Regions from separate parts of the Pantoea sp. NSTU24 genome, predicted to be linked through region 3. Evidence: predicted binding sites of a transcription regulator. Region 3 holds the regulator's gene; each other region holds the start of a gene.
The links. Region 3 encodes LexA, which represses DNA repair genes until DNA is damaged. Its sites were predicted from a motif close to TNCTGTATGTACATACAGNA; they were not measured.
Positions count from the first base shown of each region.

Region 1: sulA (SOS-induced cell division inhibitor SulA) is a predicted target of LexA. The motif match lies at 8,812-8,831, and genes of this name have one in related genera.
Region 2: mutH (DNA mismatch repair endonuclease MutH) is a predicted target of LexA. The motif match lies at 6,994-7,013, and genes of this name have one in related genera.

Region 1 covers NZ_JBKIWZ010000001.1:824,557-834,755, reverse strand. The annotation lists gene rlmI (23S rRNA (cytosine(1962)-C(5))-methyltransferase RlmI) at 1-1,082, shown strand, start outside; gene hspQ (heat shock protein HspQ) at 1,142-1,459, shown strand; gene ACLHDD_RS04040 (CoA-binding protein) at 1,495-1,908, opposite strand; gene ACLHDD_RS04035 (YccT family protein) at 2,083-2,724, shown strand; gene mgsA (methylglyoxal synthase) at 2,792-3,250, shown strand; gene helD (DNA helicase IV) at 3,252-5,306, opposite strand; gene ACLHDD_RS04020 (YccF domain-containing protein) at 5,430-5,870, shown strand; gene yccS (YccS family putative transporter) at 5,854-8,058, shown strand; gene ACLHDD_RS04010 (TfoX/Sxy family DNA transformation protein) at 8,010-8,639, opposite strand; gene sulA (SOS-induced cell division inhibitor SulA) at 8,851-9,342, shown strand; gene ompA (porin OmpA) at 9,694-10,199, shown strand, end outside.
Region 2 covers NZ_JBKIWZ010000001.1:2,485,436-2,495,634, reverse strand. The annotation lists gene ACLHDD_RS11815 (MFS transporter) at 1-827, shown strand, start outside; gene ACLHDD_RS11810 (LysR family transcriptional regulator) at 824-1,744, opposite strand; gene lysA (diaminopimelate decarboxylase) at 1,847-3,103, shown strand; gene ACLHDD_RS11800 (GNAT family N-acetyltransferase) at 3,269-3,721, shown strand; gene ACLHDD_RS11795 (NADP(H)-dependent aldo-keto reductase) at 3,758-4,798, opposite strand; gene ACLHDD_RS11790 (YgdI/YgdR family lipoprotein) at 4,939-5,157, opposite strand; gene ACLHDD_RS11785 (TerC family protein) at 5,276-5,986, opposite strand; gene mutH (DNA mismatch repair endonuclease MutH) at 6,085-6,762, opposite strand; gene rppH (RNA pyrophosphohydrolase) at 7,447-7,974, shown strand; gene ptsP (phosphoenolpyruvate--protein phosphotransferase) at 7,987-10,199, shown strand, end outside.
Region 3 covers NZ_JBKIWZ010000001.1:3,528,356-3,538,554, reverse strand. The annotation lists gene dnaB (replicative DNA helicase) at 1-1,039, opposite strand, end outside; gene ACLHDD_RS16775 (quinone oxidoreductase) at 1,136-2,119, shown strand; gene pspG (envelope stress response protein PspG) at 2,329-2,595, opposite strand; gene dusA (tRNA dihydrouridine(20/20a) synthase DusA) at 2,775-3,767, opposite strand; gene ACLHDD_RS16760 (conjugal transfer protein TraF) at 3,873-5,123, opposite strand; gene zur (zinc uptake transcriptional repressor Zur) at 5,572-6,093, shown strand; gene ACLHDD_RS16750 (CsbD family protein) at 6,147-6,359, opposite strand; gene dinF (MATE family efflux transporter DinF) at 6,520-7,842, opposite strand; gene lexA (transcriptional repressor LexA) at 7,943-8,557, opposite strand; gene ACLHDD_RS16735 (diacylglycerol kinase) at 8,663-9,031, opposite strand; gene plsB (glycerol-3-phosphate 1-O-acyltransferase PlsB) at 9,160-10,199, shown strand, end outside.

The DNA of each region.
Region 1 (10,199 bases), 2.7 Mb from region 3:
GTGAAACCATCGACGTCTGTGACAGCAACGGTAAGTTTCTGGCACGCGCCGCGTATTCACCCGCGTCGCAGATTCGCGCCCGCGTCTGGAGCTGGCAGGCTGATGAATCCATCGATATCGCCTTCTTTGTCCGCCGTTTTGAACAGGCACAGCAGTGGCGTCAATGGCTGGCGGCCCGCGATGGGCTGGACAGTTATCGCCTGATCGCCGGGGAGTCTGACGGTTTACCGGGCGTCACGATCGACCGCTTTGGCAACTTTTTAGTGCTGCAGCTGCTCTCCGCAGGCGCTGAATATCAGCGAGCGGCTATTATCACCGCCCTGCAGCAGTGTTTCCCGGGCTGCGCCATCTATGACCGTTCTGACGTCGCCGTGCGTAAGAAAGAGGGTCTGGCGCTGGCGCAGGGTACGGTAACGGGTGAATTGCCGCCGCCGCTGCTACCGATTACCGAACATGGTATGAAGCTGCTGGTTGATATCCAGGGCGGACATAAAACCGGTTATTACCTGGATCAGCGTGACAGCCGTCTGGCCACGCGTCGCTATGCGCAGGATGCCCGCGTGCTGAACTGCTTCTCTTATACCGGTGGATTCGCTGTTTCTGCCCTGATGGGCGGCTGCAAAGAGGTTATCAGCGTCGACACCTCACAGGAGGCGCTGGACGTGGCACGCCAGAACGTTGAGCTGAACGAGCTGGATCTCTCCCGCGCGCGCTTTGAGCGTGATGATGTCTTCAAGCTGCTGCGCCGTTATCGGGACAGCGGTGAGAAATTTGATCTGATCATTATGGATCCGCCTAAGTTCGTCGAAAATAAAAGCCAGCTGATGGGTGCCTGTCGTGGCTATAAAGATATCAACATGCTGGCCATTCAGTTGCTGAATCCGGGCGGGATTTTGATGACGTTCTCCTGCTCTGGCCTGATGGCAACCGAACTGTTCCAGAAAATTATCGCCGATGCTGCGCTTGATGCTGGTCGTGACGTCCAGTTCATCGAACAGTTCCGTCAGGCCGCCGATCACCCGGTGATCGCCAGCTATCCGGAAGGTCTCTACCTGAAAGGTTTCGCCTGTCGTGTGATGTGACTTGAAAATTCTGCTCCTGCCCCCATATTGAAAGGAGTATGTTTTTTTCGGAGGTCACTATGATTGCCAGTAAATTTGGTATTGGTCAGCAGGTTCGTCATCGTCTGTCCGGCGTACTGGGCGTTATCGTCGATGTCGATGCTGAATACTCACTGGATGAGCCTAAAATCGAAGACGTGGGTGCGGAAGAGAAGATGCGTACCGCGCCCTGGTATCACGTCGTGATGGAAGATGAAGAAGGCGATCAGGTGCATACCTACGTGGCTGAAATTCAGCTTTCAGGCGAAACCAGCGTGGAACATCCTGAGCAGCCTTCGATGGATGAGCTGGCCGCATCAGTGCGTCAGCAGCTTCAGGCGCCGCATCTGCGGCACTAATCTGTGGCGGCACCCTCTGCCGCCACGTTTTACTTTTAGCGAGAGATCCCCAGTCGCGGGATTTCAATTTTCGGACAGCGGTCCATAATAACCGTCAGTCCGGCATCCTGAGCCAGCACCGCCGCCTGCTCATTGATCACACCCAGCTGCAGCCATAATGTTTTTGCCCCGGCCGCAATTGCGTCCTGTGCCACTCCCCACGCGGCTTCAGCGTTGCGAAACACGTCCACAATATCAATCTCACCTGGCACTTCCGCCAGCGTGGCGTAAGCCTGCTGACCCAGCAAGGTTTTGCCTGCCAGTTTTGGACTGACCGGAATGACCTCATAGCCCTGATCGAGCAGATATTTCATTACACCAAAGCTGGGACGCTCGGGGCGATCGCTTGCCCCAACTAAGGCGATACGTTGGGTACGCGTCAGCACATCACGAATTGTCTGGTCGTTCATGTTTATCTCCTTTCAGGCCAGAATTGAGTGTAGATGCGTGCGCCCCCTGGCGGGTAAGGCGCTCACATAATTTATTGAGCCCGCGCACGAATAAATATGTTTAAATGTAAATTAACTGCCATAATGTAAAAATTTGCTACACATATTCTTTCTGTCACTGGTACCGGAGTTGAAATGAAGCTGTCGCTGGCTGTCACGGGGTTACTGGCTCTCCTCGTGTCGGCGTCCTGTTCTGCCATCACATTAAAGCTTGATCCTCAGATTGATCTGCTGGTGCTGGATGGTCGAAAGATTTCAGGTTCACTGCTTAAAGGAGCAGACAGCCTGGAGCTGGAACGCGGCCAGCATCAGTTTCTGTTTCGGGTAGAGCAGCAGTATAAAGGCCATAAAGATCACCTGACCGCCTGGCAGTCGCTGCCGATGATTGTCACCTTTACCGCCGCCGCCAAAACCCTGACTATCCGGCTACCGGCTCTGGAAACAAAGCGTGAGCGTGTTCATTTCGACCGCAACATGAATTTTCAGCTAGTGGATGAAAAAGGCGTCGAGATTAGCAGTGCGCGCGACCATCTGCCCGCAATGGCCCTCCCGGATATGGAAAAGGCGATGCTGAACTACAATCGTACCCGTCAGATCGCCTCGGTGCCCCGCTTTGCGCACGTCGCCGCTGACACTCCCTCTTCCGTGCAGTTAACCGCCGATCTGGACTGGACAACCCAGGCAGAACTGCCTTCGCTGCACCGCTGGTTCCAGCGCTTTGACGAAGCTACCCGTCAGCAGTTCCTGGCGCTGGTCAAAATGTTACGTACAAGTTGATAGTGCTGAAAAACCAGAGGTAAACTCATGATTTTCCGCCTGCTGACAGGCGTATGAGGAAGCTTCGATGGAACAGACGATTCGCACTCTTGGCATCAAAAAACATATTGCACTGGTCGCCCATGACCACTGCAAAGCCGCTCTGCTGGACTGGGTAAAACAGAATCAGCCCGCGCTGGAACCTCATCACCTCTATGCCACCGGCACCACAGGAAATCTGATCAACCGCGATACCGGCCTGAATGTGACCGCAATGCTGAGCGGACCAATGGGCGGCGACCAGCAGGTCGGCGCGCTGATTTCAGAAGGAAAGATCGATGCACTGATTTTTTTCTGGGACCCGCTCAACGCGGTGCCCCACGATCCGGATGTAAAGGCACTGCTGCGTCTGGCAACGGTCTGGAATATACCTGTCGCCACGAACCGCTCCACGGCTGACTTTATTATCCGGTCCCCCCTGTTTGCACAATCCGTCGCTATTCAGATCCCGGACTATGCGCGTTATCTGGCCGATCGTCTGAAGTAACTCAGGCTTTACGCAGCACCGGCACGCCCAGCTCGCGGAAATGGTCAACGAAGGGTGACGGCGCGGCCTTGTCGAACATCAGAAAAACCTGCTGGCGCGCGCGCGTCAGCGCCACATAAGCCAGACGGCGCTCTTCCGCATCCGGAAACGCCTCAGGCTGCGGCAACAGTCCCTGTTCGATCACGGACTCGCGGACTTCTGCCGGAAAACCCTCTCTACCCTGTCTCAGTCCCAGCAGAATGACGTAGTCCGCCTGCTGACCTTTGCTGGCATGTATTGTCATAAAGGTCAGATTAAGTTTTGGCCAGCGGGTCCGGGCTTTATCCAGTAAGTCAGGACGCAGGTAGTGATAACGTGCCAGCAGCAGGATCCGTTCATCCGGCTTCGCGTAGCCGCTGAGTTTATTCAGTAAAGCTTCAAGCTGGTCCTCTGCCAGCAGGGCAATCGACTTCTTATTGCCTTGAGTGATGCTGTTGAGTGGTTTTGCCAGCTGCTGGGGGTTCTGCTGGATAAACCGGTTGGCAATGTCGCCGATGCGATCGTTAAACCGGTAGGTTGTATCCAGCACACAACGGTCGCCCTCACCGAAGTAGTGATGAAACGCTGTGGTCAGCGTCATTTCTGCCCCGCTGAAGCGGTAGATCGCCTGCCAGTCATCGCCCACCGCAAACAGCGCAGTGCGCTTATTCTGCTGGCGCAGGGCGCTGAGCAGGGCGGCACGCTGAGGCGAGATATCCTGAAATTCGTCCACCAGAATGTGTTTCCACGGGCTGATGAATCGGCCTTTTTCCAGAATGGCGATCGCCTGGTGGATCAGACCGGAAAAATCAACGGCCCCCTCCTCTTTCAGGGCGCTCTTCCAGGCTTTCAGCAACGGCGCCATCAGTTTAATCCGTTTGCTGAATTGCTCCCGGATCGCCTCCGGCACCTCTGCAATCATGGCGGCCTGGGCACCGCCATGCATGCGCATCAGGCCAAGCCAGCGTTCCAGCCGCGTTGACAGGCGTTTTGCCAGTCTGTCATCTTCCCAGAAAGGTCCCTCCGGCACCTCCCACGCCAGTTCGTCGCGCAACCACTGACGCCAGCCGTTAGCCTGCGACTTTTTCTCGTGGCACTGTTGTCGCCACGTCTGAATCAGTAGCGTGCGACGCGCCTCGGCATCACTCTCCAGCTGGCTGACGACCGGCTGTTTGCTGCTGCCTTCGCGAATAATGTGCAATGCCAGCGAATGAAAGGTTCGCGCCTGAATCTCACTGGCCGACAGCCGCGACTGAATACGTGCATTCATCTCTTCGGCGGCTTCCCGGCCAAAGGCCAGCAGCAGGATCTGTCCGGCGCTGGCCAGATTACGCTGCATCAACCAGCCCGCCCGCGCGACCAGCACGGATGTTTTTCCGCTGCCTGCGCCTGCCAGCACCAGCAGAGAATCCTCGCCATTCACCACCGCCTCACACTGCGAAGGATTGAGCGGCGTACTTTCAACGCTGGCGAAGAAGGTCTGATAACGGGTCAGCATGGCCGCCGTCCAGTCGCGATTGCGCTGCCGCAGGGCCGCTTCGCCCTGCTCCAGCCACTGCTGACAGAACGTCAGGTTATCACGGCAGTCAGCAAACGCGTTCAGGCGGGCAAGCGGCAGGGGCAAAGCATCGAACTGATCGAGAATGCGGCTTTTCAGCCCCTGCAGCTCGTGGCGATTGAGCCAGCGGTCCTGTGCGCTGAAGGCCCGGATCTCATCGCTCAGGGCCTGCAGCACTTCGCAGCACACTGCACTCATCTCCAGGCTCCAGCGCTGCCAGGCCTGCATCAGATAGTGGTGAAAGCGCTGCGTCTCCTGCCATTCCGTTCCGTGCAGCCGCACCACTTTTTCATCTGCCAGTAAAAACTCCAGCTCGCCCCATACCAGCCCGCGCTTGCAGGCGATGTCCAGTAACTGGTTAAACGGGATCAGATACTCGTGCTTATCACCACTGACTTCGACGCCCGCCGCCAGCAGACGGACACGATTATAAGGATGCTGGGCAAGCCGTTTGCCCATCGAAGTTGCTTTCAGTTCCACGCCGACACCAACGTCAGAGAATAGGATTAGGGGGAGTTTACCTGTCAGACCCTTGGCGCTCCAGCCTTAAAACAAGCTAAACTTGGCGTCACATCTTGCGGAATGCAAAAGGAAAAGAAGATCATGCGCACTGTTTTAAATATTCTGAATTTTGTTCTGGGCGGCTTTTTCACCACCCTGAGCTGGCTGTTTGCCACGCTTGTCAGCATTGTGCTGATTTTTACCCTGCCGCTGACGCGATCATGCTGGGAAATCACCAAAATCTCGCTGTTGCCGTTTGGCAATGAGGCCGTGCATGTCGATGTGCTGCGGCCCGAAAGTAAGAGCGCCATCATGAACACCGGCGGCACCTTCCTGAATATTTTCTGGCTGATTTTCTTCGGCTGGTGGCTCTGTCTTTCTCATATTTCCGTGGGTATTGTGCAGTGTCTCAGCATCATCGGCATTCCGGTGGGGATTGCTAACTTTAAGATCGCCGCGATCGCGCTCTGGCCGGTGGGCCGTCGTGTCGTGTCGGTGGAAGAGGCGCGTGCCGCGCGCGAAGCCAATGCCCGCCGCTATTAATATGTTGTCACCGACACTGCCGGGCTGGCGCAAATATCTCTTTAACAGCACCTGGCGATATCTGCTGCGGATTTTGTTCGCGCTGAGCGGCTGTGCAGCAATCCCCTGGTGGCTGCAGCAGATTGAATGGACGATTCCGCTGACGCTGGGGGTCGTAGCGGCGGCGCTGGCCGATCTCGACGATCGGCTAACTGGCCGCCTGAAAAATCTGCTGATTACGCTGCTCTGCTTCTGCATCGCCTCAGTGTCTGTCGAATTGCTTTTTCCCTATCCGCTGGCGTTTATGGCCGGGCTGGCGATCTCCACCTGGGGTTTTATTCTGCTGGGTGCGCTTGGCCAGCGCTATGCCACCATCGCCTTCGGTGCGCTGCTGATTGCGGTTTATACCATGCTTGGAATCGGCCTGTTCAGCCAGTGGTATATGCAGCCGATACTGCTGCTGGTGGGCGCGCTGTGGTACAACCTGCTGACGTTGCTGGGTCATCTGATGTTTCCTGTCCGGCCGGTCCAGGAGCAACTGGCGGGCAGTTTTTCACAACTGGCCCGTTATCTGGATGCCAAGGCAAACCTGTTCGATCCGGATGCCGGCGACCAGGATGATGCTGCGTTTATAGATGCGGCGATGGTTAACAGTCAGCTGGTGGCCCAGCTTAACCTGACCAAAACCACATTGCAGAGCCGTCTGCGCGGCGATCGCGGTTCGCGCGGCACCCGCCGCAGCCTGCACTACTACTTTGTCGCGCAGGATATTCACGAGCGGGCCAGCTCATCTCATCTGCAATATCATCTGCTGCGCGGCGACTGGCGCTATAACGAAATTCTGTTTCGCTTTCAGCGTCTCCTTAATATGCAGGCTCAGGCCTGCCGTCAGCTGTCGCACTGTATTCTGATGCGCGAACGATGGGTCCATGACAGCCGGTTTGAGCGCGCCTTTGAGCGTCTGCAAAAGGCAATTGAACGTCTGGCACAGCATGAACCTGAAGCCGCCCATACGGGTGCGCTGTTCTGGCTATTACGCAATCTGCGCGCCATTGATGCACAACTGGCGTCAATTGAATCAGAACAGACGCTGGCCGGTGACGATCCTCAGCATAGTGATAATCTGCTTTCCCGGGAGGGATTGAGCGGCTGGAGTGACATCCGGCTGCGCTTCAGCCGCCATCTCTCCCCCGCCTCTGCGCTATTCCGGCATGCGGTGCGTATGTCAGTGGTGCTCTGCATCGGCTATGGTTTTATTCAAATCACCGGTCTGGAACGGGGATACTGGATTCTGCTGACCAGCCTGTTTGTCTGTCAGCCCAACTACAATGCCACGCAGCGACGGCTGGCATTGCGTATTGGCGGAACGCTGGCCGGAATTGCGATTGGCCTGCCCGTGCTATGGCTGGTCCCCTCCATTGAAGGCCAATTAATTCTGGTGGTGATTTCCGGCGTACTCTTTTTCGCCTTTCGTCAGGTCCAGTATGCCCAGGCCACCCTGTTTATTACCCTGCTGGTCCTGCTCTGCTTTAACCTTCTGGGTGAAGGATTTGAAGTCGCGCTGCCCCGGGTCGTGGATACATTGCTCGGCTGTGGTCTGGCCTGGCTGGCTGTCGCGTTCATCTGGCCAGACTGGCGATTTCGTCAGCTACCGGCAGTGGCAGAACGGACGCTGAAAGCCAACTGCCGCTATCTGGACGCGATCATGGAGCAATACCATCAGGGCAAAGATAACCGGCTGGCCTACCGCATCGCCCGTCGCGACGCCCATAATGCAGATGCTGAACTAGCCTCGGTGGTATCGAATATGAGCAGCGAGAGTCGCACCAGCCAGAAGCTGCGCGAATCCGCTTTTCAGCTGCTCTGCTCCAATCACTCTTTTTTAAGTTACATCTCGGCGCTGGGCGCACACCGCGATAAAATTACTGCGCCGGAGCTGCTGGCGTTACTGGATGACACCGTCTGCTATGTGGAAGATGTTCTTCAGACGGATGTGGTCAGTGATGAACAGGCTGAAACGATGCGTCATCAGCTGGCTCAGCGAATCAGCCAGCTGGCCGCACATGCAGATATGCGTGCGCCGCTGGTGCTGCAGCAACTCGGTTTGCTGGTGGCATTGATGCCTGAAATCGCTCGCCTGCGCCGCACGCTGATTACCGATCAGCCTTCGCCGCTTCTGGGATCGGCGCTGGATAACAGTGTGCGCTGAAACCAGGCGTCAAGCTCGGTCCGGGTAGCCTGCGGTAGCGCAGCGGCGTGATGACCCGTAATCGCCCCCTGCAGCGCCAGCAGGGTCTGAAAACCAACGTGCTGGTTGATCGCTTTAAGCTTCAGCCAGCAGCGTTTGGCGCCCATCTGATAAAGTTGATTAACACTCAGAACACCCGCCTCATAGAGCATCATCTCCATACGCACGCTGAGATTAGGCAGATCTTTTAATCGTGGCGAAGCCTGCCGATCTTCCAGCTCCAGTTGGGCCGTTTCTAATGAGGCAGCCGAGAGTGCCAGCAGATGTTCTGCATCGTGCCACAACGTTTCATCGACCCGAAAATAGTTAAGACTGACCAGCTTACCCCGCTTGCGAAAGATCAGGGGCTGAAGGGGACGCTCAGTGAGATATTGACGCAGAGGCTCACTGGCACGCAGGTAAAGATCATCTTTGTTGATCAGGGCGAAGACCACACTTTCAACCGCCAGCGCATAGCCACCAAACTGCGTACGGGACTCTATCGGGCCTAAGGGTGCCAGGCGCGCACAGGAGCGCTCTACAACCGGATTTACCTTTTTCATTACACCACCTCCATGTCAGAAATATCTTGTAAATTGCCTTGGGTATCAGGCAATTAGAAGATAGAAAAAAGCGACTACAGGTTCAATGAATAAATAGGGCTTCAACGCAGGTTGTCGCGTTTTTTGCGAGACGTTTTCAGAAATTTGGGTTGATCTTTATCCAGGATGACAGTACTGTATATTCATACAGTCCACTGCTGGTGATTACCTTATGCGAACACAACATCCTGATAATGCACGCTATGCACATCATTATGCCTCCTCATCTCTGTCGGCTTCTCAGCCCGGTGGCATTACTGAGCTACGTTACAGCGAGCAGCCTGGAATGATGCAGATGTTACTGCTGCCGCTGTTACAGCAACTGAGTCAGCAATCACGCTGGCAGCTCTGGTTAACACCGGCACACAAGCTGAATCGCAGCTGGCTTCAGGCATCGGGACTGCCGCTCGATAAAAGTATGCATATTGCTGATTCTGAACGCCTGAATGCGGTAGAAGCGATGGTTAAGGCGCTGCGAACAGGAAATTACAGTGTCGTTCTGGCCTGGATTCCTTACGAGCTTGATGAAGATGAGCGTCGTCAACTCGAAAATGCGGCGGCAGAAGGTGAAGCGATGGGGCTGATTTTGCGGGCAAGTGGAACGCATGAAGCGCCACTCAGACCGCAAACGGCCATAAAAATTCAGTCGGATTTGTTTCATTAAGTAAAAATCAGAAGTTTCCCAAGCTATTTTTCTTATCTGTCGTCGCTAAGCCACTGATTCTGTTAGTTCGAGTATTGACAATGGTTTAGCATGTTTTCAGGGCTTTTTGCCGCGACAATACTGCCAGGCTAATTGTTAGAATTTGTGTATAAACCGCTGTTTTTTTACAGTCGTGCCTCACATCATACTTGTAAGTTTCCAATCTCGTTGTAGACTTTATCTCGCCAGGGTGCTCAATAACCTCCGTTTTTTTGCGGTAGAGTCATAAGCGAGCGTTTGGACCCGGCGAAGGATTTAAACCAAGAGCAACCTTTTTGCTCATTGCCTATTTGGATGATAACGAGGCGCAAAATGAAAAAGACAGCTATCGCAATTGCAGTGGCACTGGCTGGCTTCGCTACCGTAGCGCAGGCCGCTCCTAAAGATGATACCTGGTACACCGGTGCTAAACTGGGCTGGTCTCAGTATCACGACACTGGCTACTACGGTCACGGTTACGAAAACAACAACGGTCCAACTCATGAAAGCCAGCTGGGCGCAGGTGCGTTCGTTGGTTATCAGGCAAACCCATACCTGGGCTTCGAGATGGGCTATGACTGGCTGGGCCGCATGCCGAACAAAGGCACTGTGACTAACGGCGCGTTCAAAGCACAGGGCATCCAGCTGGCTGCTAAACTGAGCTACCCAATTTATGACGACCTGGACGTTTACACCCGTCTGGGCGGCATGGTATGGCGTGCAGATTCCACACAGACTAACCCAACTACTGGCCGCATCAGCGACCACGACACCGGCGTTTCTCCGCTGGCAGCAGTTGGTGTTGAATATGCGCTGACTAAGAACTGGGCTACCCGTCT
Region 2 (10,199 bases), 1.0 Mb from region 3:
CGGTGGTCGCGGCCAGTCTGGTGCCTGCCGATCGTCAGGCGTCTGCCGTGGCGCTGATGTTTACCGGACTCACCTTAGCCAACGTGCTCGGCGTGCCGCTGGGCACCAGTTTTGGACAGATGTTTGGCTGGCGCGCGACCTTCTGGGGCGTGGCAATAATTGGTGTGCTGGCGTTTATCGCCCTGATCGTGAGTCTGCCGCAGAACAGACAGGAAAAACCGGTTCATCTGGCGAGTGAAATTGGTGCGCTGGCTAACGGTAAACTGTGGCTCTCCTTACTGATGACGGTGTTTTTTGCTGCGGCGATGTTCGCACTGTTCAGTTATATTGCGCCGCTGCTGACAGAGGTAACCGGTATCAGCGGTCGTGGCGTAAGCTGGACGCTGTTCCTGATTGGCGCAGGCCTGACGGTCGGTAATATTCTCGGCGGCCGGCTGGCCGACTGGAAAGTCTCCTTTAGCCTGATCCTCAGCTTCTCCCTGATCGCTATCTTCTCGCTGCTGTTCAGCTGGACCAGCCATGCGCTGTGGCTGGCCGAGATTACCCTGTTCCTGTGGGCGATGGCCACTTTTGCTACCGTGCCCGGTCTGCAGATCAACGTGGTGCGTCACGGTAAAGAGGCGCCTAATCTGGTTTCCACCCTGAACATTTCGGCATTTAACGTCGGCAACGCGCTGGGTGCCTGGGTGGGCGGAGCCGTGATTGGCGAAGGATTTGGCCTGACGGCGGTGCCGGTTGCCGCGGCTGCGCTGGCCGTTATCGGCCTGCTGATCTGCCTGTTCACCTTCCGTAAATCAGGTCGTGCGACCGCCAGCGTCCGCGCTTAAGTCAGACGCGCAGCGATCCGGGCTGGAAAGTCACTTACCTGCTGCTGCAGGTGAGTGACAAAAGCGTCAACCAGCGCCGAGGCGGGACGGTGACAGGGCCTCACAAGACTGACGGTAAACGGCACCGCCACACTGAACTTACGCATCACCACGCCGCTGTCAGCGTAATCCAGCGCCGTCAGCGGATTTACGATCGAAATCCCCACGCCCGCTCTGACCATTGCGCATACGGAGGCCGCGCTGTGCGTCTCCATCACCAGCCGTCGTTCGACGCCCTGTTCCTGAAACAGCGTATCCAGCAACTGGCGATAGCTGTCGCTGCGCGACAGGCTGACATACTTTTCGCCTGCAAAATCGTGTGGCGTCAGCTCGTCACGCTCGCATAAGGGATGCTGCTGCGGCAATACACACACCTCGTCGCAGGTCAGCAGGGCAAAGCGATCCGTACCGGCCGGGGCGTGCTGGGTTTCGGTTAAGCCAAGGTCATAACGCTGCGCGGAAAGCCACTCTTCCAGCAGCGGCGACTCCTGCGGAATGACATTCAGACTGACATCCGGGTAGCGCTGCAAAAAAGGCTGGCACAGCGGCGGCAGCAGCGACTGCGAAAAGACGGGCAGGCAGGCAATCGACAGCTCACCCTGGCGGAACTGGCGCAGCCCCTCGGCGGCCTCCATGATGCGGTCCAGTCCATACCAGGATCGCTGCACCTCTTCAAACAGTCGCAGACCCTGCACCGTAGGCTGCAGACGACCGCGCACCCGGGCGAACAGCGCCAGCCCCAGTTGCTGCTCCAGGCGCGCCAGCTCCCGGCTCACGGTCGGTTGTGATGTGTGAAGTAGCGTGGCCGCCTGGGTCAGGTTGCCGCTGGTCATTACTGCGTGAAAGACCTCAATATGCCGCCAGTTTATGTTTGCCACAGCTGCTACCTATATCCATTCTGCATAGATGCTATTAAAACAGATATTTTTCGCTATGGCATGTTTCTGGCTTAATGCCGTTATCGCCACAGGAGAACTGCTATGCCACGTCCTTTACAGAATACCGAAACCGCGCTCAACGCCGCGCATCTGCTGCCGCTGGCACGCCGTTATGCCGGGCCATTCTGGGCTTATGATGCGCAGATTATTGAGGCGCGGATTGCCCAGCTGCAGGCGTTTGATGTAGTGCGCTTTGCACAGAAAGCCTGCTCGAATATCCATATTCTGCGCCTGATGCGCGCGGCAGGCGTGAAGGTGGATTCGGTCTCACTGGGCGAAATTGAACGTGCGCTGGCCGCCGGTTATCAGCCCGGTGGTGATGAGATCGTCTTTACCGCCGATCTGTTTGACCAGCCGACGCTGGAGCGGGTCACGGCGCTGAAGGTGCCGGTGAATGCCGGATCAATCGATATGCTGCATCAGCTGGGCGCGATGTCGCCAGAACATGCGGTGTGGCTGCGGGTCAACCCTGGCTTTGGTCATGGTCACAGCCAGAAAACCAATACCGGCGGTGAAAACAGCAAGCATGGCATCTGGCATGGTGACCTGGAAGAGGCGCTGGCCGCGATTGCGCAGCATGGCCTGAAACTGGTGGGCATTCACATGCACATCGGCTCAGGCGTGGACTATGGGCATCTGCAGCAGGTGTGCGATGCGATGGTGGAACTGGTGGTGGCCTCCGGTCAGGATCTCACGGCGATCTCTGCAGGCGGCGGCCTCTCTGTGCCATACCGCTATGGCGAAGAGGCGATCGATACCGCACACTACTTCGGACTCTGGGATGCGGCACGGCAGCGCATCGCGCAGCACCTGGGCCATGCGATCAAACTGGAGATCGAACCGGGGCGCTTCCTGGTGGCCGAGGCGGGTGTGCTGGTGTCGCAGGTCCGGGCGGTGAAGTCGATGGGAAGCCGTCACTTCGTGCTGGTCGATGCCGGTTTCAGTGACCTGATGCGCCCTTCGATGTACGGCAGCTATCACCATATTTCGCTGATGACGGGCGACGGGCGGACGATTGATGCGCAGCAGACTGTCGATACGGTGGTTGCGGGTCCGCTGTGCGAATCGGGCGATGTCTTTACCCAGCTGGAAGGCGGCATGGTCGAGCCGCGCGCGCTTCCGGCGGCAAAAGTAGGCGATTACCTGGTCTTTCATGACACCGGTGCTTATGGTGCTTCGATGTCCTCTAACTACAACAGCCGCCCGCTGATCCCCGAAGTGCTGTTTGAGCAGGGCCAGCCGCGTGAAATCCGCCGCGCGCAGACAATCCAGTCGTTGCTGGCACTGGAAATCGGCTAATCTTCCCGGCGGCCAGCACGCCGCCTCTGTGCCACCTCATAAACTGCCCGCTCTGCTTAGCGGGCAGTTTCACGTCTGCGCCCTGTGACCGAAGAGATTGCCTTTTCTGGCGCAGGCTTCAGCAATATCGTCATCCGCACAGTGCTCCCTTTAAAGGATGTGAATGTGATTAAGATCGTTTCGCTCAGCGAAGTCCCGCAGTTTGCCGAACAGATTACTGACTGGCAGTGGCGCGCCTTTGGTGACGCCAGCAGTCGGGCGTTTTTTAAAAGCGTCGTCAACAGCAGCCTGAACGGTGCTGAATTCCCGATTACGTTTGTTGCGATCGAGGCGGGCAGGGCGATCGGCACCGTCGGCTTCTGGCGCTGCGACCTCATCAGCCGTCAGGATCTCTTTCCCTGGCTGGCGGCTCTCTATGTGGATGAACCGGCACGAGGCAAAGGCGTGAGTGAGGCGTTGCAGCAGCATGTCATTGCATGGGCTCAGGAACAGGGCTATCCGCGGTTGTGGCTATGGTCCACCTTCACGGGCTATTACGAACGGTTTGGCTGGCTGCCACAGGGTGAGGCGCTGGAGTATCCTGACAAGCCTGTCAGGCTCTACTGCCGCGACCTGTAAAAGAGGCCAGCCACCGACGGCAGCTGGCAGGCACATTCAGGGCGCCGGATAGGTATAACGGCGGTGAATCGCCTCAATACCTTCCAGGATCTCTGTATTTAAAGTCAGATTAAAGCTGTCGATGTTCAGCTGCAGCTGCTCAAGCGTGGTGGCGCCCAACAGTGTACTGGCCACAAACGGCTGCTGTCGCACATAGGCAAGCGCCATCTGTGACGGGTCGATCTGATGCTGCTGAGCCAGAGCCACATATTCGGCAATCGCCTGCTGTGACTGCTCGCCGCTGTAACGGGTGAAGCGGCTGAACAGCGTATTGCGCGCACCCGCAGGCTGTGCGCCATTAAGATATTTACCGCTCAGCGTGCCGAAGGCCAGGCTGGAATAGGCGAGCAGCTCGACCCCTTCATGCTGGCTGATCTCGGCCAGGCCAACTTCAAAACTGCGGTTCAGCAGGCTGTAGGGATTCTGGATGCTGACGATACGCGGCAGCTCATGTTTCTCTGCCAGCTGCAGGTAGCGCATGACGCCCCACGCGGTTTCGTTCGACACTCCGATATAGCGGATTTTACCGGCGCGAACCTGTTCGGTCAGCGCTTCCAGCGTCTCCAGCAGCGTGACCTGCGCAGTGGTTTCGCTATACTGATAGCCAAGTTTGCCAAAGAAGTTAGTCTGACGCTGAGGCCAGTGCAGCTGGTAAAGGTCAAGGTAGTCGGTATTCAGGCGTTTCAGACTGGCGTCGAGCGCGGCGCGGATATTTTTTCGATCCAGCGCCATATCCGGACGAATGGTGGCATCGCTGCCGCGCGTTGGCCCGGCGACTTTGCTGGCCAGAATGATTTTGTCGCGACAGCCGCGCGCTTTAAGCCAGCTGCCAATATAGCGTTCAGTCAGACCCTGGGTTTCCGGGCGCGGTGGCACCGGATACATTTCGGCAGTATCAATAAGATTGATGCCAGAACGGATAGCTAAATCCAGCTGAGCATGCGCGTCGGCTTCGCTGTTCTGTTCGCCAAACGTCATAGTGCCCAGTCCCAGCTGACTCACTTCCAGCGTGCTGTGGGGAATACGATGATAGTGCATTGCCAGCGTCCTTTTCTTTATGGAACGGAATGTTGTGTCCTCAGGGACTATAGCGCGAGCAATGGCGGGGAAGGAAGGGGGAAAAGTCGGGGAAATCACCTGTCAGCGGCGAAGCGGTGACAGGTGGTTAAATCGGGCACTTAACGTTCAATGATCGTTGAGACCTCGTCACTGTTAATCTGTACGGCGTGGCCCGTCTGGTCGGTGTATTCAACCAGGCCCGTCTCTTTATCAATGCTGGGCTTTCCTTCGGTCATGATCATGCGGCCATCTTTGGTCGCCATCACGTAATCAGAACTGCATCCACTTAAACATGCTGCGGCTAATACTATCAGTGCTGCGCCTGCCAACCCTCTCATCACGCCTTATCCTCACAAATTGTCGATTGCAAAAAGTGTAGTAATAAATGGTTTTGCCAGCGGGGTTAATCGAAGGAATCTGAAAATAACCGGGCGAGCAGGCTCGCCCTTGACTTTCTCAGGCGTGCTTTTTCTTACTGCGCATCAGATTAAGGCACTCAACCGCCATTGAGAAGAACATGGCGAAATAAATGTAACCTTTTGGTACATGCACCGCAAAACTCTCCAGAATCAGGGTAAAACCAACCAGGATCAGGAAAGAGAGCGCCAGCATTTTGACGGACGGATGGCGGTCCACGAACTCGCCAATGGCACGCGCGGCGAACATCATCATCATCACGGCAATCACGACCGCCGCCATCATAATGAACAGATGATCGGACAGGCCGATGGCGGTGATTACGGAGTCAAGGCTGAAGATGATGTCGAGCATCATGATCTGCACAATCGCGCCCAGAAACGAATGTACGCGGGTGTTGTGTTCGCCTTCGCTGCCCTCGATCGTTTCGTGGATCTCCATGCTTGATTTCCAGAGCAGGAACAGGCCACCGAACAGCAGAATCAGATCGCGTGCAGAGAAAGGGTGGTCCATCAGCGTGAAGAGCGGGTTAGTCAGACGCGCGACCCACGCAATGGAAGCCAGCAGACCCAGACGCATTAACATTGCGCCCATCAGCCCAATGCGGCGTGCGCTGGCTTGCTGATGTTTCGGCAGTTTCGCGACCACCAGTGACAGGAAAATGATGTTATCAATACCCAGCACCACCTCAAGGATGGTCAGGGTACCCAGCGCCAGCCAGGCGTTGGGGTCAGAAATCCACTCAAACATACCGACATTCAATCCTAAACGAAAAGTAAACGACGATTATACGCATTCGATTCGCCGATCTCCCGCAAAATTGCGGCCCTGTCGGCGTGGAAGACGATTCAGAGCAGAAAATGGCGTGCCAGCAGCGGGCCGGTGAAACTCTTTTTAAGGTAAAAGCCACGCGGCAGGGTCAGGATCGGCTGGCCCTGATCGCCGATCCCTTCGGTCAGGGCTCTGCTATTGGCGGCTTTAGGACGGATCTGCAACCAGGCGCCGTGTCGTGCCGTGATCTGCTCAACGCGTCCCAGCACGATCATATCCATCAGCTCTTCCCAGTCCTGGCGCAGCAGCTCATCTTCTTTTTCGTCCGGGCTCCAGAGCAGCGGCGCGCCGACACGGCGTTCCCGCAGCGGGATCGTCCGTTCGCCTTCCACCGGGACCCAGAGTACCCGGGCCAGCTTATGGCGTACATGGCTGGTCTGCCAGGTGACACCACTGTTGCCGGTCAGAGGCGCGACACAGACAAAAGTGGTTTCCAGCGGTTTACCCTGCGCATCAATCGGGATGGTTTTCAGTTCGATGCCAAGATGCGCAAAATCCTGTTCCGCTTTGCTGCCGGCGCTGGCACCAAGGTGCCACTCCAGCAGCATACCGACCCAGCCTTTGTCGCGTTTCAGATCGGCAGGCATCGGCAGACCCGCGCGTCCAGCCAGCGTCTCCAGCGTAAATCCGGCTAAATCCTGGGCGCGCGCCAGCAGGCTGGCTTCATCTTTGGGTGGTCCGGGCTGGTTACGCATGTCACTCACTTAATCTGGTCAAAAATTATACAGCGGCGAACAGGTCAGGCACCTGAGAATAATAAACCGCCATCGGGATCGATAATAACATGATAGATCATGCTTTTTTGACTGCGGCAGCCCGACGTCATCCACAGGCGTTCCGGGTTATCCCGGTTTACCCGCAACAATGAACAGGATCTCCAGCCCGGTTATCCACAGAAAAATGGGATAACACCCCGTTATGTACGGTACTGGTTCCATTTACAGCCTTGACTTTTCCTGATGTGAGCATATTTTCACCGCCATGACCTGACTCTGAGCAATTATCTGTGGATAAAAAAGTCAGTGGTTAAATTTTAAACATTTGTCAGCAGCCGCAAAACTATTCGTTGTTTATAAAAAGCGTGCTGAAGGGCATTATGGATATAATTTCAATAATATCATAGAGATAATAAGGTGGTGTGCGCTGGCTATCTGACGTCATAAAAAGAGGTTATTCAGTTAACTCCCGCGTTCTGCACAAAGCTATCCACAGAAATAGTGAATAAGATCGATTTTTTTGGTGGTTTTTGTTTATAACTTTACGCTTTCCTGTGAGTTATCCCGAAAAACAGGGCTTAACCCCTCATGAATCCAGTGGTTTACCGCCTGTAAGGAGTATGAAACAATCAGCCCATTCAAATTTTGCTTTGAGGTAGTCCGGTGATCGATGATGATGGCTACCGCCCGAATGTTGGTATCGTAATCTGTAACCGGCAGGGACAAGTGTTATGGGCCAGGCGCTTTGGACAGCACTCCTGGCAATTTCCTCAGGGAGGCATCAATCCCGGTGAAACCGCAGAACAGGCGATGTATCGCGAACTGTTCGAAGAGGTCGGGTTGCACCGGAAGGATGTACGTATACTTGCTTCTACCCGTAACTGGTTGCGTTACAAGTTGCCAAAACGTTTGGTGCGTTGGGACACAAAGCCGGTATGTATCGGCCAGAAACAAAAGTGGTTTCTCTTGCAGTTAATGTGTAATGACGCGGATATCAATGTGCAACACAGCAGCACGCCGGAGTTTGATGGCTGGCGCTGGGTCAGTTTCTGGTATCCGGTGCGTCAGGTTGTCTCTTTTAAACGCGACGTTTACCGTCGGGTGATGAAGGAATTCGCTGGCGTGGTAATGACTATGCAGGAGAGTGCGGGGCAGCGAAACAATTCTGCCCATCGACGTAAGAGAGGATAGGCCACGCCCTTTATGCTCACTCAGTTGCGCGAAATTGTAGAAAAAGTGGCGAGTGCGCCGCGTCTCAATGAAGCACTCGACATTCTGGTCAATGAGATCTGTCTGGCGATGGAAACGGAAGTCTGTTCCGTTTACCTCGCCGACCACGATCGTCGCTGCTATTACCTGATGGCGACGCGCGGACTTAAAAAGCCGCGTGGCCGCACGGTGACGCTGGCGTTTGATGAAGGGATTGTCGGTTTAGTGGGCCGTCTGGCTGAGCCAATCAACCTGGCGGATGCGCAGAGCCACCCCAGCTTCAAATATATTCCCTCAGTGAAAGAAGAGCGCTATCGCTCCTTCCTCGGCGTTCCCATTATCAGTCGTCGCCAGCTGCTTGGCGTGCTGGTGGTGCAGCAGCGCGAACACCGTCAGTTTGATGAAAGCGAAGAGTCGTTTCTGGTCACGCTGGCCACGCAGATGGCGACGCTGCTGTCACAGTCTCAGATGGGACAGTTATTTGGTCAGTTCCGGCAGACCCGGGTGCGCGCCATTGCGGCAGCGCCGGGCGTCGCCGTGGCGCCAGGCTGGGTCGATGAGACTCAGCCCCTGCTCGACCAGGTTTCGGCCGCCTCAACGCTGGATGTACAGCGTGAGCGCGAACGGCTGTCGCTCGCCATGAGCGAAGCAGCCAATGAGTTTCGTCGCTTCAGTAAGCGTTTCAGTGCCAGCGCCCAGAAAGAGAGCGCGGCCATCTTCGATCTCTACTCTCACCTGTTAACGGATGCCCGGCTGAAAAAGGATCTGTTCGCGGAGATCGAACGCGGATCCGTCGCCGAATGGGCGGTAAAACAGGTGATCGGGAAATTTGCTAAGCAGTTCGCCAGCCTGAGCGACAGCTATCTGCGCGAACGCGCAGGCGACCTGCGGGTGCTGGGTCAGCGCCTGCTGTTTCACCTTGATGATACGCTGGTCGGCACCAACGCCTGGCCGGAGCGTTTTGTACTGGTGGCCGATGAGCTGACCGCCACCACCTTAGCGGAGCTGCCGCAGGAGCGGCTGGCGGGCGTCGTCGTGCGCGATGGCGCCGCCAACTCGCACGCCGCGATTCTGACGCGCGCCATGGGCATCCCGACGGTGATGGGAGCGGATATTCAGCCTCATCAGCTGAACAAACGTCTGCTGATCGTCGATGGCTATCGCGGTGAGCTGCTGATCGATCCCGAGCCGGTGCTGGTGCAGGAGTATCAGCGACTGATCAGCGAAGAGAATGCGCTGAGCAAAATGGCGGAAGGGGTTGTCGACCAGCCGGGTGAGCTGAAAAGTGGCGAGCGCGTGCAGGTAATGCTGAACGCCGGATTAAGCCCGGAGCATGAGCAGGCGCTCGGCAGCTGGGTAGATGGCATTGGCCTCTATCGCACCGAAATCCCCTTTATGCTGCAAAACGGCTTTCCGTCTGAAGAGGAGCAGGTCGCGCAGTATCAGGGCATGTTGCAGCTGTTTCACGATAAGCCCGTCACGCTGCGTACACTCGATGTCGGGGCAGACAAACAGCTGCCTTACATGCCAATCAGTGAAGAAAACCCCTGTCTGGGCTGGCGCGGTATCCGTTTGACGCTCGACCAGCCGGAGATTTTTCTGGTGCAGGTGCGCGCAATGCTGCGTGCTAACGCCGCCTCCGGCAACCTCAGTATCCTGCTGCCCATGATCAGTCATATCGATGAGATCGACGATGCAAAACAGCTGATCGATCGTGCCGGTCGTGAAGTGGAAGAGATGCTGGGATACCCCATTCCCGCGCCGCGTATCGGTATCATGATCGAAGTGCCGTCAATGCTGTTTATGATCCCGCATCTGGCATCGCGGGTCGATTTTATTTCGGTTGGCACCAACGACCTGACTCAGTATCTGCTGGCAGTGGACCGCAATAACACGCGCGTCGCCAATCTTTATGATTCGCTGCATCCGGCGATGCTGCGCGCGCTGCATGCAATCGCGCAGGAAGCCCGTCTGGCTAATCTGGAATTGTGCCTGTGTGGTGAAATGGCGGGCGATCCGATGTGTGTCGCTCTGCTGGTCGGTCTGGGTTATCACCACCTCAGCATGAACGGCAGGAATGTTCCGCGCGTAAAATATCTGCTGCGTCATCTGGATTATGAAGAGGCGCAGACGCTCAGCGAGCAGGGGATGCATGCGCACACGGCGAAGGAAGTCCGCCATCTGGTTTCAGCGTTTATGGAGCGGCG
Region 3 (10,199 bases):
CGCGCATCAGCTGAAGATAGTCGATCATAATGAGGCTTAATCCACCGTTTTCACGGTAGATGCGCCTGGCGCGGGAGCGCACTTCGGTGGGCGTCAGGCCGGAAGAGTCATCGATATACATGTTCTTCTTCTCCAGCAGGATACCCATGGTGCCGGAGATCCGCGCCCAGTCCTCATCATCGAGCTGGCCGGTTCGGATGCGAGTCTGGTCGACGCGGGAAAGTGACGCCAGCATACGCATCATAATCTGCTCACTGGGCATCTCCAGGCTGAAGATCAGCACCGGCTTCTCCTGCAGCATGGCGGCGTTTTCGCACAGGTTCATCGCAAAGGTGGTTTTACCCATCGAAGGACGGGCAGCGACAATAATCAGGTCAGAACCCTGCAGACCCGCCGTCTTTTTATTCAGATCCTGATAACCCGTATCGACGCCGGTGACGCCGTCATGCGGGGTCTGATAGAGCGATTCGATTCGGGAAACGGTTGATTCCAGGATCTGCTCGATATTTTTCGGGCCCGCATCTTTATCTGCGCGCGCTTCCGCAATCTTGAAGACGTTCGACTCCGCAAAGTCGAGCAGCTCCTCACTGTTGCGCCCCTGCGGATCGTACCCGGCATCGGCAATCTGATTAGCGACAGCAATCATCTCACGCACTACTGCACGTTCGCGAACGATATCTGCATACGCGCCGATGTTCGCCGCACTTGGGGTATTTTTTGCCAGCTCAGCCAGATAGGCGAAGCCACCCGCCATCTCCAGTTCGCCGCGTGTTTCCAGCGATTCAGAGAGCGTAATCAGGTCGATGGGCTTGCTGTTTTCGAGCAGCCGCTGCATCTCTGAAAAAATCAGCCGATGCGAGCGGTTGAAAAAATCATTCGCGACAACGCGCTCAGAGACGTTATCCCAGCGCTCGTTATCCAGCATCAACCCACCCAGCACAGACTGCTCCGCTTCCAGCGAATGCGGGGGCATTTTCACGCCTGCGAGCTGGCGATCCTGCGTTTCGTTCGATTTGTTGGTGGGTTTATTTCCTGCCATAGTGAATGCATTACCGATCTTCTGTGGGGACGCGCAAGTATACCTTAGTTGAGGGGCGTGCCTCACCCTCATGATGAAACAATCACAGGAGTCAGAATGGCAAAGCGTATTCAGTTCAGTGCGCACGGCGGACCGGACGTTTTAGAGTGGACAGATTTTGAACCTGCTGAGCCTGCGGAATACGACGTTCAGGTAGAGCATCGCGCTATCGGCATCAACTATATCGATACCTATGTTCGCAGCGGCCTCTATCCGGTGGCCACTTTTCCTTCCGGCCTGGGGACGGAAGCCGCGGGCGTGGTGTCACGGGTTGGCCGGGGCGTCACCCTGTTTAAGCCCGGCGACCGCGTGGTCTACTGCCTGGCGTCCATGGGTGCCTACAGCGAAGTGCACAACGTGGCCGAAGATCGCCTGATGCATCTGCCGGAGGCAATCAGTTTTGAACAGGCTGCAGCCAGCTATCTGAAAGGGCTGACCACGCAGTATCTGCTGCGCCAGACCCATAAAATCAGCGCCGGCGAAACCTTCCTGTTTCACGCGGCGGCAGGTGGTGTCGGCCTGATCGCCTGTCAGTGGGCAAAGGCGCTGGGCGCGCACCTGATCGGCACAGTCGGTTCAGCGGAGAAAGCCACGCTGGCGGAACAGGCAGGTGCCTGGGCAACCATCAACTACCGTGAAGAAGATATTGCCCAGCGCGTCAGCGAACTGACCGACGGTAAAAAAGTGGCCGTAGTCTATGACTCCGTCGGCAGGGATACCTGGGAAGCCTCGCTGGACTCGCTGCGTCGTCATGGCCTGCTGGTGAGTTTTGGCAACGCCTCCGGGCCAGTGACCGGTGTTGATCTCAGCATCCTGAATAAGAAAGGGTCGCTGTTTGTGACGCGCCCTTCGCTGTTTGGCTACATCACCAACCGTCAGGAGCTGGAAACTGCCAGCGCAGAACTGTTCTCGCTGCTGGCCAGCGGTGCGATTCGGGTGGACGTCCCTGCGCAGCAGATGTTTGCGCTTAAAGAGGCCAGCAGGGCACACCAGATGCTGGAAAGCCGCGCCACACAGGGCTCCTGCCTGTTAATTCCGTAAGCGTCAACAACAAAAAGGGCTTCCCGCAGGAAGCCCTCTTCTTTTTTTATTTTTGTTCGCGCTGGTGTAGGGACAGCGGCGATGAATTTATGTCGGTTCGATGGCACATCGAATTGACGACACCCATCCTGCCAGAAAACATAAGTAAAAAATATGTTTAATTGCAGATCCGCATTAAACAATCTCTCACTCTGTGATCGTCACCGCATTTAACGCCAGCTTTTTCGGTCTAACCTGTTGATCTTACGACACAGTCTGCAGCGGGCTCGTGCGTCGTTGTCGCCAGAAAAAGCCCGATGCAGCCAGACGGCGATCACCGCCAGGACCAGCCACGGTAACACTTTGATAACAAGAGCGAAGAGTCCTCCGACGAACATCACGATGGTTGCCACTACCAGTGCCGCCAGCACGCCCAGCAGTGAAACGCCGGTCAGCAGTAGCATCAGAAAAAAACCCACTACGAATAAAATTTCCACGTCAGCGCTCCATTTTTATAACAGTTGTTATAGTTGTTACAAAAAGCATGCCAACAGATAACCTGCTGTTTTTAAAAAACTAAAAGAGAACGACGCGTCTCTTGCCTGGTGAGAAAAACCAGATTTTGGTGTAAAAAAAACCAGCCTGAAGGCTGGTTTTCAATGTTCCGGAGGTGGGATCAGGCTTCCTGCGGAATTCTGTCAGCGACCAGCGACAGTGCCGCGTCCAGCACGCGCACATCTGCGCCCGGCTTGTGGGCATTTTCGCTCAGGTGGCGACGCCACTGGCGCGCGCCAGGAATGCCCTGGAACAGCCCCAGCATGTGGCGGGTAATGTGACCGAGATAGGTGCCCTTTGCCAGCTCCGCTTCGATATAAGGGTACATGGCGCGCACCACCTCAACCGGGTTTACCGCCGGATGCTGACGGCCAAATAAGGTCTGGTCGACCTGCGCCAGAATACCGGGGTTCTGATAGGCTTCACGGCCCATCATCACGCCATCAAGGTGCTGCAGATGGTTCTGCGCCTCTTCCAGCGTTTTCACGCCGCCATTCAGGGCAATAGTCAGATGCGGGAAATCGCGTTTCAGCTGCCAGACGCGCGGGTAATCCAGCGGTGGGATCTCGCGGTTCTCTTTAGGGCTGAGGCCGGAGAGCCAGGCTTTACGCGCATGAATAATAAAGGTGTCGCACTCGCCGCGCCCCGCGACCGTGCCAATGAAATCGGTCAGGAACGCATAGCTGTCCAGCTCATCAATACCAATCCGGGTTTTGACGGTGACCGGGATCGATACCACATCGCGCATCGCTTTGACCGCATCGGCGACCAGAGTCGCCTCGGCCATCAGACAGGCACCGAAACGGCCATTCTGTACCCGGTCAGAAGGACACCCAACGTTCAGGTTCACTTGATCGTAGCCGCGCTGTTCGGCCAGCTTCGCACAGTGCGTCAGCGCCGCCGGATCGCTGCCGCCCAGCTGCAATGCGACCGGATGCTCGGCCTCGCTATAAGCCAGGTAATCCCCTTTGCCATGAATGATGGCGCCGGTGGTGACCATTTCGGTGTAGAGCAGCGTATCCGCCGTCAGCTGACGGTGAAAATAGCGACAGTGGCGATCGGTCCAGTCGAGCATAGGCGCGACAGAGAAGCGTTGCGAAGAAAATTCAGGCATGAAGTACAGGCAATCCGGTAATTAAGGGTGATGGAATTCTGTGCAAGGATAACACAAGGCGGGCCGATAGTGCATCGCCCCGCCCGGACTGCCTGAATAACGTGCTTAGAAGTTGAAGCCCAGCTGCGCCATTGCGCCCCAGGTGTTGTTCGCGCCCACCGAACCCGCCAGATCCAGATGGACGGCGTTGTTAAACGGCGAGAGACCAAAACCGGCGGTCGCGACATTCTCGTCGTTGGACCGCATGTCCGCACGATAACCGGCACGCAGCTGCAGCCAGTCGAGTACGCGATATTCTGCGCCTGCAGCCACATACTGGCTGTTTCCCTGACTTTTGAAGCGTCTGGTCTCCGTCAGATCCACATCGCCCGTCACGGTGAACGGACCTTTATCCCAGGCCAGGCCGGTAGTGACCAGCGGGCGAATCTGATAGGTATCGCGATACCCATTGACTTCGCGGGTCTGCAGATCGCGCGACACCAGGTTCTGACCGGTGACGCCCAGCGTCCAGTTCTCCGCAAAGGTCGTCGCCAGACCGGCATCGACGTTAAACCCGGTATCCGTGCTGCGATACTGACTGTTGTTGATGTCGTTCTTGTCGTAGTCATAGATGCTGGCGGTGTAGTTGTAGAGCCAGGTTTTCTGCACTTTCGGCGTAACGCCCACCGACACCGGCTGACCGGCGATGGTGAACTCATGCGCGACCGCCACGCCATAATCGGTGACGAGGGCCGCTAAGCCATTGGCGCTGGAGCGAAGGTTGTTCTGGTCACCCGGACGCGGCAGTATCGTGCCGTTGGCCACGCCGCGCAGATAGTCGATATCACCCTGCACCACGTTAGCGCGAACGTGCGCGGTTCCGTAGGCTTTGGTAATAAAGGCGAAAGGTAGCGTCTCATTCGGAACCGTCACGGCAACGGCGACACCCGCCGAACCGTTGGCCTTATCGCCGCGCAAATCGCTCAGCCTGTTGGCCACATCGCCCGAGGCCGCGCGCAGTTCAGGATAGCCCCGTAAATAGTCTGCGGGCGTAAAGTTACCCAGCACTGAGCGGTAACGATCTACTGTCGCGGTAATATCATCGACCTTGTTAATCAGGTCATCCTTGTCAGTGACCTGAATACCGGCTGACGGAAAAATAATGCTGACGTTATCGTCGGGTCTGGCACGCGTCATCAGTGCCGGGTTAGCCAGCACGGCGGAGCCATAGAGAGAAGAAGCGACGCCGGTGCCACCCATGGCGTCATTACGTGCATCGTACCAGGTCCCTGCCGCCATGGCGGAAGAAGAAAGGAAAAGCGCGGTCGCCGCAGCGGAGTACTTTAGCGCCGGACGTTGAGCGGATTTTTTCACCATTTGCCTGCCATCACCTGAAAATTGTCATTAATACATTCAATGACTGAATAATTTGTTAGCCGTATTGTGAATGCTGGCTAACGCGTCGTTGCTGTGAATTCAAAGGAAACAGTGCCTTAATTCAAGGGATTGGACATTTTCCAACCAAAAACATGTTGTGATTGTTCAAACTAAGTCGGGGGGTTTCAAAAAATACCAGACATTGCTTAAGTCTTTCTGAACATTACTTCTTAACTCCGTGAGATGCAAAGCAAAATGCCAATAAAATTCTCTTCCGGTTGATTCAGAATGGATCTGATTTATCGTCAGTAAGGTTAAAAACGTGGGCTGAAACGCTGAACATGCTGTTTTAACAGGCAATTAATGCTGTTTTTGCAGGCAGAAGGCACTTCAGCACCTCGCCGCCAATTGTGATAAAATAACATCACTTATCCAGCGGAGAACTTTCATGACAACCATGACGACGCAGCAAATTTTGACTCAGGCCGAAAAAATGTGCCTGCAGCGTGGTGTGCGTCTGACCTCGCAGCGTGCTGAAGTGCTGCGACTAATGGCCGAACAGCCCGGCTCCATCAGTGCCTACGACCTGCTGGACCAGCTGCGGGTCAGTGAACCTCAGGCCAAACCGCCTACGGTTTATCGTGCGCTCGATTTCCTGCTGGAGCAGGGCTTTATCCACCGGGTGGAGTCCAACAATAGCTACGTAATGTGTCACCATTTTGAAGCACCGGCGCATACCTCGGTGATGCTGGTCTGCGACCGCTGTGCCGCCGTCACAGAAAAACAGGCGCAGGGCGTGGAAACTATTATCGCGACGCTGGCGGGCGAAGCGCAGTTTGCTCTGCGCCATAGCGTGATCGAAGCACATGGATTGTGCGAAAACTGTGCGGAAGTGGCAGCCTGTACGCATCATGAAAGCTGCGAACATGACCATCAGGATGAGGGAAAAAAGCGGGGAAAACGGGGATAGGCGTCAGGGCCTGAAGAGAGTTCCGGTGAGGGCTCACCGGAACAGAGGTTCGGTTACCAGCGGTAATCTTTATTGTGCGTTTCCCAGGCCGTTACTTCACGCTCTGCTTCATCTTTCGCATAGCCGTAACGCTCCTGAATTTTACCTACCAGCTGGTCGCGTTTACCTTCGATCACCTGCATATCGTCGTCGGTCAGCTTGCCCCATTTCTCTTTCATCTTGCCTTTGAACTGCTTCCAGTTGCCGCTCGCTTCATCTTTGTTCATGGCAGACCTCCAATCCTCGGGGTTTAATTATCTGGCTACTCATCATAACCTCGATACAAAGCGCTACTTAACTGCGCCCTGTAAAGTTAATTGTAGTCGCTTTATCCCATAAGACAGAACAATACAGAATAATCTGTATCCACCTGCGAGCCCGGCGGAATCAGGCCTCAAACCAGCTGTTGTGACGCCAGTGCCGCCGCCAGATGAGCCAGAGCGTCAGGCCGCGCAGCGCCAGAAAAACGGTTACCGCCAGCCATAGCCCATGGTTGCCCAGCAGCGGTACGCTCAGCAGCGTCAGGAAATAGCCTACGGCAGCCATCACCATGCTGTTGCGCATCTCGCGACCACGGGTTGCGCCAATAAACATGCCATCCAGCAGGTAACACCAGACGCCCGCCAGCGGCATGATGACCTGCCAGACCAGATAGCGGTCGGCGGTCTGTTGCAGCGACGTCAGCGAGGTCAGCAGCGTCACGATCTGCGGGCCAGCGATCGCATAGACCAGCGAGAAGAACAGCGCGACGGCCACCGCCTGACGACAGGCGGAATGCCAGACACGCAGCAGTTTACTGCCATCTTTTGCGCCATGCGCCTCACCGGCAAACGCCTCTACCGCATAGGCGAAACCATCCAGTGCGTAAGCGGTGAAGGTAATGAACATCAGTAAAACGGCGTTAACCGCGACCACGTCGGGGCCGAGTCGTGCGCCCAGCACGGTCAGCGACGCGAAACAGAGCTGCAGCATCAGGGAGCGCAGCATGATATCCCGGTTGAGGCGCAGCAGCCGGGCACTGTCACCGCGCCAGCTCTGTTTCAGCAGGGCTGGCGTGATGCCGTGCAGTTTCAGTACCCGCCAGACCATGATGCTGCCAACGCCCAGCGTAATATATTCGGCCAGCGCCGTGGCGGTGGCCGCACCCGCAACACCCCAGTGCAGCCCCATGACCAGCCAGAGATCGAGCACGATATTGACCAGATTCCCTACCACCAGCAGGATCACCGGCGCGCGTGCATACTGCACGCCCAGCAGCCAGCCCAGAATCACCAGGTTTGCCAGCGTAGCTGGCGCACTGAGCCAGCGGATCTGAATAAACCGTGCCGCCTGCGCCAGGACGTCGGGACTGCCGCCGACCAGCTGTGTCGCCAGCTGGATAACCGGATAGCGTAAGGCGATAAACAGCACCCCTGCCAGCAGCGCAATAATCAGTGGCTGGACCAGCGCCCGCGCCAGCGCCGTTTTGTCGCCCGCACCCAGCGCCTGGGCCGTAAGGCCCGTGGTGCTCATCCGCAGAAAAAGCAGCAGCATAAAGAGAAAACTGGTGACAGTGGTCCCGACCGCGACCCCACCAAGATAGACAGGGCTGTCGAGATGACCAATAACAGCGGTATCGACCACACCCAGTAAGGGTACGGTGATATTTGACAGGATCATCGGCAGCGCAAGCCGCCAGAGATTTTTATCGGTTGACGTAATAAAGCGCATTCGCCGTTCCGTGCTCAGTGTCGCTGCGCAAACAGGGCCGCGACAAAATTAGGGCAGACAGAATAGCATCAGAGAGGGCGAATGCACGCGGGCAGAAAAATCAGAGCCACTCGCCGTTGCGAACGACACCCACTGCCAGACCTTCAATAGTCAGCGACTGCGCACGGGTATCAACCACAATCGGGTCAAACTCACTGTTTTCAGGCAGCAGATGGACAATAGCCCCCTGCTTTTTCCAGCGTTTCACTGTGACTTCATCATCAATGCGCGCCACCACGACCTGTCCGTTACGCACATCCTGGGTTTTATGCACGGCGAGCAGATCGCCATCCATAATCCCGATATCTTTCATCGACATTCCGCTGACGCGCAGCAGGAAGTCAGCCGACGGCTTAAACAGGCCCGGATCCACCTTGTAGTGGGTTTCGATATGTTCCTGCGCCATGATTGGCTCACCGGCAGCGACCCGGCCAATCAGCGGTAAGCCTTCAGAGGCTTCTTCTTCCATCAGCAGACGGATGCCGCGCGAGGCACCGGACACGATCTCGATGACGCCTTTACGCGCCAGCGCTTTCAGATGCTCTTCTGCCGCGTTCGGCGAACGGAATCCCAGCTGCGCGGCAATCTCGGCACGCGTAGGCGGCATGCCTGTTGAAGTAATATGGTCGCGAATCAGGTCATAGACCTGCTGCTGCCTGCTGGTTAATGCTTTCATCCCGCCCCCTGGTTGTTTATACAGTCGCTGTGAGTATATACAGGTATTGGCGAAATGGAAACCGATTGTCCCGCAAAACGCGGCTTCCGACGCGATATGGAACGCTTATCGCAAATGTGACCAGAGCAGCGCGATCCAGACAAACAGAGCCAGCAGAATGGTGATTAGCACCGCGGCCGATCCCATATCTTTCGCCCGACCAGCCAGGGGATGATGCTCCTGACCAATGCGATCCACCACGGATTCAATCGCGCTGTTAAGGATTTCAACAATCACTACCAGCACCACCGATCCAATCATAAGGATACGGGAAACCACATCCACATCCAGCCAGCAGGCGATGACGATGGCAACCAGCGCGGCCAGCGCTTCCTGACGAAATGCCGCTTCATGCTGCCAGGCGGCACGCAGCCCCTGCCATGAGTAACCTGCGGCTTTAACTATTCTGATAAGTCCGGTGGCATTATTTGCCATGATGGGGGAACCCTTTCATCGTATTGACGTCAATGTCTGGGCTGCGTGCAATTAGCACCACCACAGATCTTCGCTGCGCTTTCTGGTATGCTTGCGGCGCTTTGCTAACAAGAGGCTTCATGTTGTCTATGTCAGGTTGGCGTAAACTTTATTACAAACTGCTTAATTTACCACTGTCGTTTTTGGTAAAAAGTAAGGCCATTCCGGCCGATCCCGTTTCAGAACATGGCCTGGATCCGACCCGGCCTATTATGTATGTTTTGCCTTACGATTCGAAGGCCGACTTACTCACTTTGCGCGCCCAGTGTCTGCGACACCATCTGCCCGATCCGCTCTCTCCGCTGGAGATTGACGGTTCGCTGCTGCCGCGTCACGTCTTTATTCACGATGGCCCGCGCGTCTTCCCCTATTTTGTGCCCAGCGTCGAATCCGTGAAAATCTTTCACGACTATCTCGATCTGCATCGAAACAATCCCACGCTGGATATTCAGATGCTGCCGGTCACCGTGATGTTTGGCCGCGCACCAGGGCGTGAAGTTCAGGGAGAAGCGACACCACATCTGCGGGTCCTGAACGGAGTACAGAAATTCTTTGCCGTCATCTGGCACGGGCGCGACAGCTTTGTCCGCTTCTCGCCCACCGTCTCGCTGCGCCGCATGGCAACCGAACACGGAACGGACAAGTCGATCGCCCAGAAGCTGGCCCGCGTGGCCCGCATTCATTTTGCCCGCCAGCGGCTGGCCGCGATTGGCCCGCGTTTACCGGCGCGTCAGGATCTGTTTAATCGTCTGCTGCAGTCCAAAGCGATTGAGAAAGCGGTAGAAGATGAAGCGCGCAGCAAAAAGATCTCTCATGAGAAAGCGCAGCAGAATGCCATCGAGATGATGGAAGAGATTGCGGCCAACTTTTCCTACGAAGCGATTCGCGTGACAGACCGGGTAATGGGCTGGCTCTGGAGCCGTCTCTATCAGGGCATCAACGTCAACGGCGGCGAAAAAGTGCGTCAGCTGGCGCAGGATGGCCATGAAATCGTCTATGTGCCCTGCCACCGCAGCCACATGGATTATCTGCTGCTTTCCTATGTGCTCTACCATCAGGGACTGGTGCCGCCGCATATCGCAGCCGGAATCAACCTCAACTTCTGGCCGGCAGGCCCGATTTTCCGTCG